2 regions of the Kitasatospora sp. NPDC058965 genome follow, and region 2 is predicted to be linked to the other one. Evidence: predicted binding sites of a transcription regulator. Region 2 holds the regulator's gene; the other holds the start of a gene.
What was found. The regulator HrcA, encoded in region 2, represses chaperone genes, less so after heat shock. The targets are predictions, from matches to a motif close to TTNGCACTCNGNNNNNCNGAGTGCNAA.
Positions count from the first base shown of each region.

Region 1 (4,306 bases), on a different contig from region 2:
GGTCGATGACGCCGGCCTTCAGCAGGTCGCCGTACTCGCCGGTGGCCGCGTTGTAGCCGTGGCCCTGCTCCAGCTCCGCCACCTTGTGGGTGATGACGTAGCCCTCCAGGCCGGCGTTCTGGGCGATCCAGCGCAGCGGCTCGGCCAGCGCCTTGCGGACCACCGCGACACCGGTCGCCTCGTCGCCCGTCAGGCCCAGGCCGCCGTCCAGCACCTTCTGGGCGTGCACCAGGGAGGCGCCGCCGCCGGCGACGATGCCCTCCTCGACCGCCGCGCGGGTCGCCGAGATGGCGTCCTCCAGGCGGTGCTTGCGCTCCTTGAGCTCGACCTCGGTGGCAGCGCCGACCTTGATCACGCAGACGCCGCCGGCCAGCTTGGCCAGGCGCTCCTGCAGCTTCTCGCGGTCCCAGTCCGAGTCGGTGTTGGCGATCTCGGCCTTGATCTGGCCGACCCGGCCGGCCACGGCCTCGGTGTCGCCGCCGCCGTCCACCACGGTGGTCTCGTCCTTGGTGATGGTCACCCGGCGGGCGGTGCCGAGCACCTCCAGGCCGACCTGGTCGAGCTTGAGGCCGACCTCCTCGGAGACCACGGTGCCGCCGGTGAGGACGGCCAGGTCGCCCAGGATCGCCTTGCGGCGGTCGCCGAAGCCGGGGGCCTTGACGGCCACCGCGTTGAAGGTGCCGCGGATCTTGTTGACCACCAGGGTGGAGAGCGCCTCGCCGTCCACGTCCTCGGCGATGATCAGCAGCGGCTTGGAGGCGCCGGCCTGCAGGATCTTCTCCAGCAGCGGCAGCAGCTCCTGGATCGAGGAGATCTTCGACTGGTTGATCAGGATGTACGGGTCCTCCAGGACCGCCTCCTGACGCTCCGCGTCGGTGACGAAGTAGGGCGACAGGTAGCCCTTGTCGAACTGCATGCCCTCGGTGAAGTCCAGCTCCACGCCGAAGGTGTTCGACTCCTCGACGGTGATCACGCCGTCCTTGCCGACCTTGTCGATCGCCTCGGCGATCAGCTCGCCGACCTGCGGGTCCTGGGCGGAGAGGGCGGCGACGGCGGCGACGTCGTCCTTGCCCTCGATCTCGCGGGCGACCGAGAGCAGGTGCTCGGCGACGGCGGCGACGGCCTTGTCGATGCCCTTCTTCAGGGCGGCCGGGCCGGCGCCGGCGGCGACGTTGCGCAGGCCCTCGTTCACCAGGGCCTGGGCCAGCACGGTGGCGGTGGTGGTGCCGTCACCCGCGACGTCGTTGGTCTTGGTGGCCACCTCCTTGACCAGCTGGGCGCCGAGGTTCTCGTACGGGTCGTCCAGCTCGACCTCGCGGGCGATGGTGACACCGTCGTTGGTGATGGTCGGGGCGCCGAACTTCTTGTCGATGACGACGTTGCGGCCCTTGGGGCCGATGGTCACCTTCACGGTGTCGGCCAGCTTGTTGACACCGCGCTCGAGCGAGCGGCGGGCGTCCTCGTCGAACTGCAGGATCTTCGCCATGATGTCCGTTTCCTTGGGATAACTGCGCTACGTGAACCAACAGCCGCGCCCCGGGCCCCTGTCGAAGACGGGATCCGGGGCGGGCGGACGACGGACCGCCAGGTCCGCCGGAACGCTTACTTCTCGATGATCGCGAGCACGTCGCGGGCCGAGAGGACCAGGTACTCCTCGCCCTGGTACTTGACCTCGGTGCCGCCGTACTTCGAGTACAGGACGACGTCGCCGACGGCGACGTCGAGCGGCAGGCGCTGGCCATCCTCGAAGCGGCCCGGGCCGACGGCCAGGACGACGCCCTCCTGGGGCTTCTCCTTGGCGGTGTCCGGGATAACCAGGCCGGAGGCCGTGGTGGTCTCGGCGTCGAGCGGCTGGACCACGATGCGGTCCTCAAGCGGCTTGATGGCAACCTTGCTGCTGGTGGTCACGTCCGAGCTCCCCTTCGGAGATTACGGGGTTGTCTAACAGGTAGGTGGGCGACGTGACCGGCCTGCCGTCGCGGGGGTCAGGCCCGTTCCGTCGCGTTAGCACTCCCCCTGGGGGGAGTGCCAGGAACGACCTTAGGCCGCGGTTAGCACTCAGTCAACCAGAGTGCCAACGGCGCGCCCAACGATCTCCGCTACCGGGAGAATGTGCGGGTGGAGACGTTCGATGAACTGCTGGCCGAGCGCGGCCAGGCGCTGCTGGCCGAACTGACCGGCCTGGCCCCCGGCGACGAACTGGCCGTGGCCACCCGGCTGCGTCGGCACCACCCGGCCGAGCTGGTCTCGGCCGCGATCGCCCAGGAGCAGCTGCGGCGGCGGGCCGAGGCGAAGTTCGGCCCGGACGCCCGGCGGATGTACTTCACGCCGCACGGGGTCGAGCAGTCCACCCGGCGCAGCGTGGCCGAGTGGCGGGCCGGGCGGTTCGCCGAGCTCGGCACCACCCGGCTGGCCGACCTGTGCTGCGGCATCGGCGGCGACGCGATCGCCCTGGCCCGGCGCGGCATCGAGGTGCTCGCGGTCGACCGCGACCCGTTCACCTGCGCGGTGGCCCGGGCCAACGCCGCGGCGCTCGGCCTGTCCGACCTGATCGAGGTGCGCCGGGCCGACGTCACCGAGCTCGAACTCGACGGCTTCGACGCCGTCTTCACCGATCCCGCCCGGCGCACCGACCGCGGCCGGGTGTTCGACCCCGACGCCTACTCGCCGCCGCTGTCCTGGGCGGTCGAGGCGGGCCGGCGCACCCGGCTCGGCGCGCTCAAGGTGGCCCCGGGGATCGCGCACGACGCGGTGCCCGCGGACGCCGAGGCGGAATGGGTCTCCGACCACGGCGAGGTGAAGGAGGCGGTGCTGTGGTTCGGCACCGGGGCCGCCGAACCGCACCGGGCCACCCTGCTGCCCGGCCCGCACAGCCTGGCCGGCGGCCGGCTGCCCGACCCGCCGGCCGGCCCGGTGCGCCGCTACCTCTACGAGCCGGACGGCGCGGTGATCCGGGCCCACATGGTGGCCGAGGTGGCCGAACGGGTCGGCGGCACGCTGATCGACCCGATGATCGCCTACGTCACCTCGGACACCCTGGTGCGCACCCCGTACGCGCACGCCTACGAGCTCACCGACGTGCTGCCCTACCAGGTCAAGCGGCTCAAGGCGCTGCTGCGCGAGCGCGCGGTGGGCACCGTGGTGATCAAGAAGCGCGGGATGGCGATCACCCCCGAGGAGCTGCGCCGCCAGCTCAAGCCGAGCGGGCCGAACAGCCTGACGGTGATTCTGAGCCGAACCGAGCACGGCCCGCTGATGATGCTCGGGCAACCAGTGCGCGATTAGCGCCCGTGCGGTCACCATCGTGCACTAACCTGCCCGGGGCGCCGTGCTCGACGGCGCCCATCGGGGAGGGGAATATGAACTCGATTGGCACGGTGGGCCGTTGGGCAGTTGCCCTGGCCACCGCGGGGGCGCTGTTAGGTGGTTCGGGGGGTGTCGCGCAGGCCGCGCCGGTGTCCGGCACCGAGGGCCTGGTGGAGCTCGGCAGCACGGGCCTGCCGCCCGGCGGCCCACTGCTCGGTCCGGACGGCAGCCGCGCCTACGCGGTCGCCGAGGACACCGACCTGCACCTGCGGGTGCACGTGGTGAACACCGTCACCGACCGGACGGTCGCCACCGTCGACCTGGGCCAGAGCTACGGCAGCCGCCAGCGCCCGGCGCTCAGCGCGGACGGCAGCCGGCTCTACGTGGTCAACGGGCAGACCCTGTCCGTGATCGACGCGGTCGAGCACCGGGTGCTCGGCACCGTGACCCTGCCGGACGAGCCGCGCCCGACCGGCTGGGGCCCGGGCGTGATCGGCGCCCTGGCGGTCAACGGCTCGACGGTCTACGTCGCGCAGGACGGCCCGGCCCCGGGCACCTCCGCGCCCACCCAGGGCCGCCTGTGGGCCGTCGACACCGTCCACCGGACCGTCACCGGCAGCACGGTGCTGCCCGGCGGCCGGGCGCTCTCCGTCGTCGTCCGGCCGGGCGGCCGCAGCGCCTACGTCTCCACCGAGGTCGGCGTCGTCCACCTGGACACCGGCGGCGCACTGCCCGCCGTGGTCGGCACCGTCCCGGACAGCGCGCACATGGACGGCCTGGCACTGACGCCCGACGGCACCGCGCTGTACGCCGTCAACGACGTCGCGGACGGCTCCGCCCTGCGGATCGACCCGGCCCACGACACCGTGACCGCCCGGCTGGCCCTGACCACCGGCTACGCCCAGCTCGGCACCCCGGTGGTCTCCGCCGACGGCACCCGGCTGTACGTGACCGACGCCTACCCGGCCGACGACCCCGCGGTGCTCGCATTCGACACCGC
Region 1 covers NZ_JBHYKG010000086.1:23,917-28,222, reverse strand. Annotated here, with positions in the region: gene groL (chaperonin GroEL) at 1-1,486, opposite strand, end outside; gene groES (co-chaperone GroES) at 1,603-1,908, opposite strand; gene ACFW1A_RS16850 (methyltransferase domain-containing protein) at 2,113-3,285, shown strand; gene ACFW1A_RS16845 (YncE family protein) at 3,360-4,306, shown strand, end outside.
Region 1: groES (co-chaperone GroES) is a predicted target of HrcA. The motif match lies at 2,052-2,078, and genes of this name have one in related genera.

Region 2 (4,306 bases):
GCATGGACCGAACTATAGGAAGAACGGACGCCCCGTCAGCGCCCGGACGCCCCGTCAGAGCCCGGGCGCGCCCCAGACGGGGAACCACCGGCTCAGGTCCGACTCCACCCGCAGGTCGTTCCCCAGCATCGCCTTGACCTGCAGCTCCAGCGGGCTGTTCCGGCGCTCCCGGCCGCCCGGCATCGGGGCGAAGGGGTAGAAGGTGCCGCGCTTGTACAGGTAGACCAGGGCCAGCGACTGCCCCTCGGCGTTGCGGAAGCCCACCAGCGAGCAGAGCAGCTGCGGCCCGAAACCGTTCGCCTCCAGCTCGCTGTTGACCGCGTGCAGGTCGTTGACCAGCTCCGGCAGCTCGTCCGGCGTGTGCCGGGCGAGCAGCCAGGAGTAGCCGTACTCGTCCCGGCTGGCCTCCACCGGCACCCCGCCGTTCGGCGTGTCGGCGTCCAGCAGGGCCCGCACCTGGCGCTGCACCTCGGTGAAGGCCCCGCCCTCGACCGCGGCGAAGCAGACCGAGCCCAGCCCGGTCGGGGTGAAGCCGGCGGCCGCCTCCAGGGTGAGCGCGGCCGAGGGCACGCCGAACAGCTGGTCCAGGTCGGGCTTGACCGGCTTGCTGCGGCCGAGCAGGGCGTCCAGGAATCCCACGGTCGATCCTTCCGTACGTCAGGGGTGCGGGTGCGGGCTCAGCGGCCCAGCTCGGCGGAGATCTTGCCCAACTGCTCCAGCCGCTGCTCCAGCGAGGGGTGGGTGGACATCAGCTGGGCGCCCACCTCCTTGGCGCTCAGCGCGGGGGCGAAGTAGAACGCGTTGTAGGCCTGCGACTTGCGCAGGTCCTCGGTCGGGATGGCGGCGATCTGCCCGGTCACCTTGGTCAGCGCCGAGGCCAGCGCGCTGGGCCGCCCGGTGAGCTGGGCTGCGGCGCGGTCGGCGGCCAGCTCCCGGTAGCGGGAGAGCAGCCGGGTGAGCAGGAAGCTGATCGCGTACACCACGGCGGAGACCGCGGTGACCACCACCAGGGCGATGGCGGCGTTGTCGTTGTTGTCGTTGCGGTTGTTGCCGCCGAACATGCCGCTGTACAGCGCGATCCGGGTGATCACGCCGGCCAGCACGCCGAGGAAGCCGGCGATGGTCATCACGGCCACGTCGCGGTGCGCCACGTGCGACAGCTCGTGCGCGAGCACGCCCTCCAGCTCCTCCGGCTCCAGCCGGCGCAGCAGGCCGGTGGTCACGCAGACCACCGCGTTCTTCTCGTTGCGGCCGGTGGCGAAGGCGTTGGGCATGTCGTTGTCGGCCACCGCCACGCGGGGCTTGGGCATGTCGGCCAGCGCGCACAGCCGGTCGATGGTGCCGTGCAGCTGCGGGTACTGCTCGGGGGTGACCTCGTGCGCCCCCATCGCCTTCTCGGTGATCTTGTCGCTGAACCAGAACTGCGCGACGAAGAGCCCGCCGGCGAGCAGCACCACCAACGGCCAGGCTCCCCGGAGCACCACGATCAGCACACCGGTGAACACGACGAAGAGCAGCCCGATGAAGAACATGGTGACGACCATCCGGGTCGTCAGGCCGCGGTCGGGGGCGAATCGGGTGTGGGGGCCGGAAGCCGACATCTGGGATCCTCCGTCTCGCCGGACCGAGGCCTCGGTCCGAGTTGCTTTCGATGCTGCCACTTCGCCCGGCGCCGGGCACCACCCCGGCGGGTCGCGACACGTGATCCGTGCGGCATCCCGGGACGGGGCGTTCCTGCGGTCGGACCCGGGCCGTACACTGGCAGGTACGGTTCTGGCACTCCTGTAAGCAGAGTGCCAGCCCATGAACGGACAGTACCCGGCGGCGCAGGGCCCGGTACCTGGACAACGCGCGAAGAGGGAGGTGCGTGCCGTGTTCGACGAACCCGTGTCCGACGCGGGCTCCACCGGCCGTGGGCCGGCCTCCGGGGCGAGCGGTACGCCCCGGGCCGCTCGCCCGCCGGCGACCCGGCCGGCCCGGCCCGCCGCCCCGCGCGCCGCCGGCCACGTGCTGGACGAGCGCAAGCTCGCCGTGCTGCGCGCCATCGTCCAGGACTACGTGGGCACCGAGGAGCCGGTCGGCTCCAAGGCCCTGGTGGAGCGCCACAGCCTGGGCGTCTCCCCGGCCACGGTGCGCAACGACATGGCCAGCCTGGAGGAGGACGGCTACATCCAGCAGCCGCACACCAGCGCCGGCCGGATCCCGACCGACAAGGGCTACCGGCTCTTCGTCGACCGGCTGGCCGAGATCAAGCCGATGAGCGCGCCGGAGCGGCGGGCGATCCGTCACTTCCTGGACGGCGCGGTCGACCTGGACGACGTGGTGGCGCGCACCGTGCGCCTGCTCGCCCAGCTGACCCGCCAGGTCGCGGTGGTCCAGTACCCCTCGCTGACCCGGTCCACGGTGCGCCACGTCGAGCTGGTGCTGCTGGCCCCGACCAAGGTGATGCTGGTGCTGATCACCAACACCGGGCGGGTCGAGCAGCGGCTGGTGGACTGCCCCTCCCCGGTGCGCGAGACCACCCTGGCCGACCTGCGGGTCCGGTTGAACGCCCGGGCCGGCGGCCGCCGCTTCCCGGACGTGCCGGCGCTGGTCGAGGACCTGCCCTCGTCCTTCGACCCGGTCGACCGCCCGGTCGTCACCACCGTGCTCTCCACCCTGTTCGAATCCCTGGTGGAGCAGAACGAGGAACGGATCATGCTGGCCGGCACCGCGAACCTGACCCGGTTCGGGCACGACTTCCCGCTGACCATCCAGCCGGTGCTGGAGGCGTTGGAGGAGCAGGTCGTGCTGCTGCGGCTGCTCGGCGAGGCGACCGACAGCGGGATGACGGTGCGGATCGGCCGGGAGAATGAGTACGAGGGGCTGAATTCCACCTCGGTCGTCTCCGTCGGCTACGGTTCGGGCGACGAGAGCGTGGCCAAACTCGGCGTGATCGGGCCGACCCGGATGGACTACCCCGGCACCATGGGGGCAGTACGTGCGGTGGCACGGTACGTGGGGCAGATCCTGGCCGAGTCATAGGCCAGGGCCCGCCCGACCGGCGGGCCGCCGTCCATCATGGACGGGCACAGCAGGCGCAGGCACTTCTAGAGGCGGAACAAGCGGAGCATTTGGTGGCCACGGACTACTACGCGGTACTCGGCGTCCGACGGGACGCGGGGCAGGACGAGATCAAGAAGGCGTTCCGGCGCCTCGCGCGTGAACTGCACCCGGACGTCAACCCGGACCCGAAGACTCAGGAGCGGTTCAAGGAGATCAACGCCGCCTACGAGGTGCTCTCCGACCCGGCCAAGCGCCAGGTCTACGACCTCGGCGGCGACCCGCTCTCGCCCAACGGCGGCGGGGCCGGCGGCTTCGGCGCCGGTGCGGCGGGCTTCGGCTTCTCCGACATCATGGACGCCTTCTTCGGCGCCGCCTCCGGCCAGCGCGGCCCCCGCTCGCGCACCCGGCGCGGGCAGGACGCGATGATCCGCCTGGAGATCACCCTGGAGGAGGCCGCGTTCGGCACCACCAAGGAGCTCCAGGTCGACACCGCCGTCACCTGCACCACCTGCAGCGGCGAGGGCGCGGCCCCCGGCACCTCCGCGCAGACCTGTGACATGTGCCGCGGCAAGGGCGAGGTCTCCCAGGTCACCCGGTCCTTCCTGGGCCAGGTCATGACCTCCCGGCCCTGCCCGCAGTGCCAGGGCTTCGGCACCGTGGTGCCCACCCCGTGCCCGGAGTGCGCCGGCGACGGCCGGGTCCGGGCCCGCCGCACCCTCACCGTCAAGATCCCCGCGGGTGTGGACAACGGCACCCGGATCCAGCTGGCCGGCGAGGGCGAGGTCGGCCCCGGCGGCGGCCCGGCCGGCGACCTGTACGTGGAGATCGCCGAGACCAGCCACCCGACCTTCCAGCGCCGCGGCGACGACCTGCACTGCACCGTCACCATCCCGATGACCGCGGCCTCGCTCGGCACCCAGGTGCCGCTGCAGACGCTGGACGGGTTGGAGGAGGTCGACATCCGGCCCGGTACCCAGTCCGGCCAGTCGATCCCGCTGCACGGGCGCGGCGTCACCCACCTGCGCGGGGGCGGTCGGGGTGACCTGATAGTGCATGTCGAGGTGCAGACGCCCACCAAGCTCGACCCCGAGCAGGAGGAGCTGCTGCGCCGGCTGGCCGCGCTGCGCGGCGAGGAGCGGCCCTCCGGGCAGTTCGCGCCCGGGCAGCAGGGACTGTTCTCCCGGCTGAAGGACGCGTTCAACGGGCGCTGACGCCCGCCCACCCCACCTCCAGGACCGCTCATGACCGCACCCGTCTTCGT
Region 2 covers NZ_JBHYKG010000001.1:29,870-34,175, reverse strand. Annotated here, with positions in the region: gene ACFW1A_RS00175 (DUF3097 domain-containing protein) at 1-4, opposite strand, end outside; gene ACFW1A_RS00170 (hypothetical protein) at 55-639, opposite strand; gene htpX (zinc metalloprotease HtpX) at 678-1,601, opposite strand; gene hrcA (heat-inducible transcriptional repressor HrcA) at 2,008-3,024, shown strand; gene dnaJ (molecular chaperone DnaJ) at 3,117-4,256, shown strand; gene ACFW1A_RS00150 (16S rRNA (uracil(1498)-N(3))-methyltransferase) at 4,287-4,306, shown strand, end outside.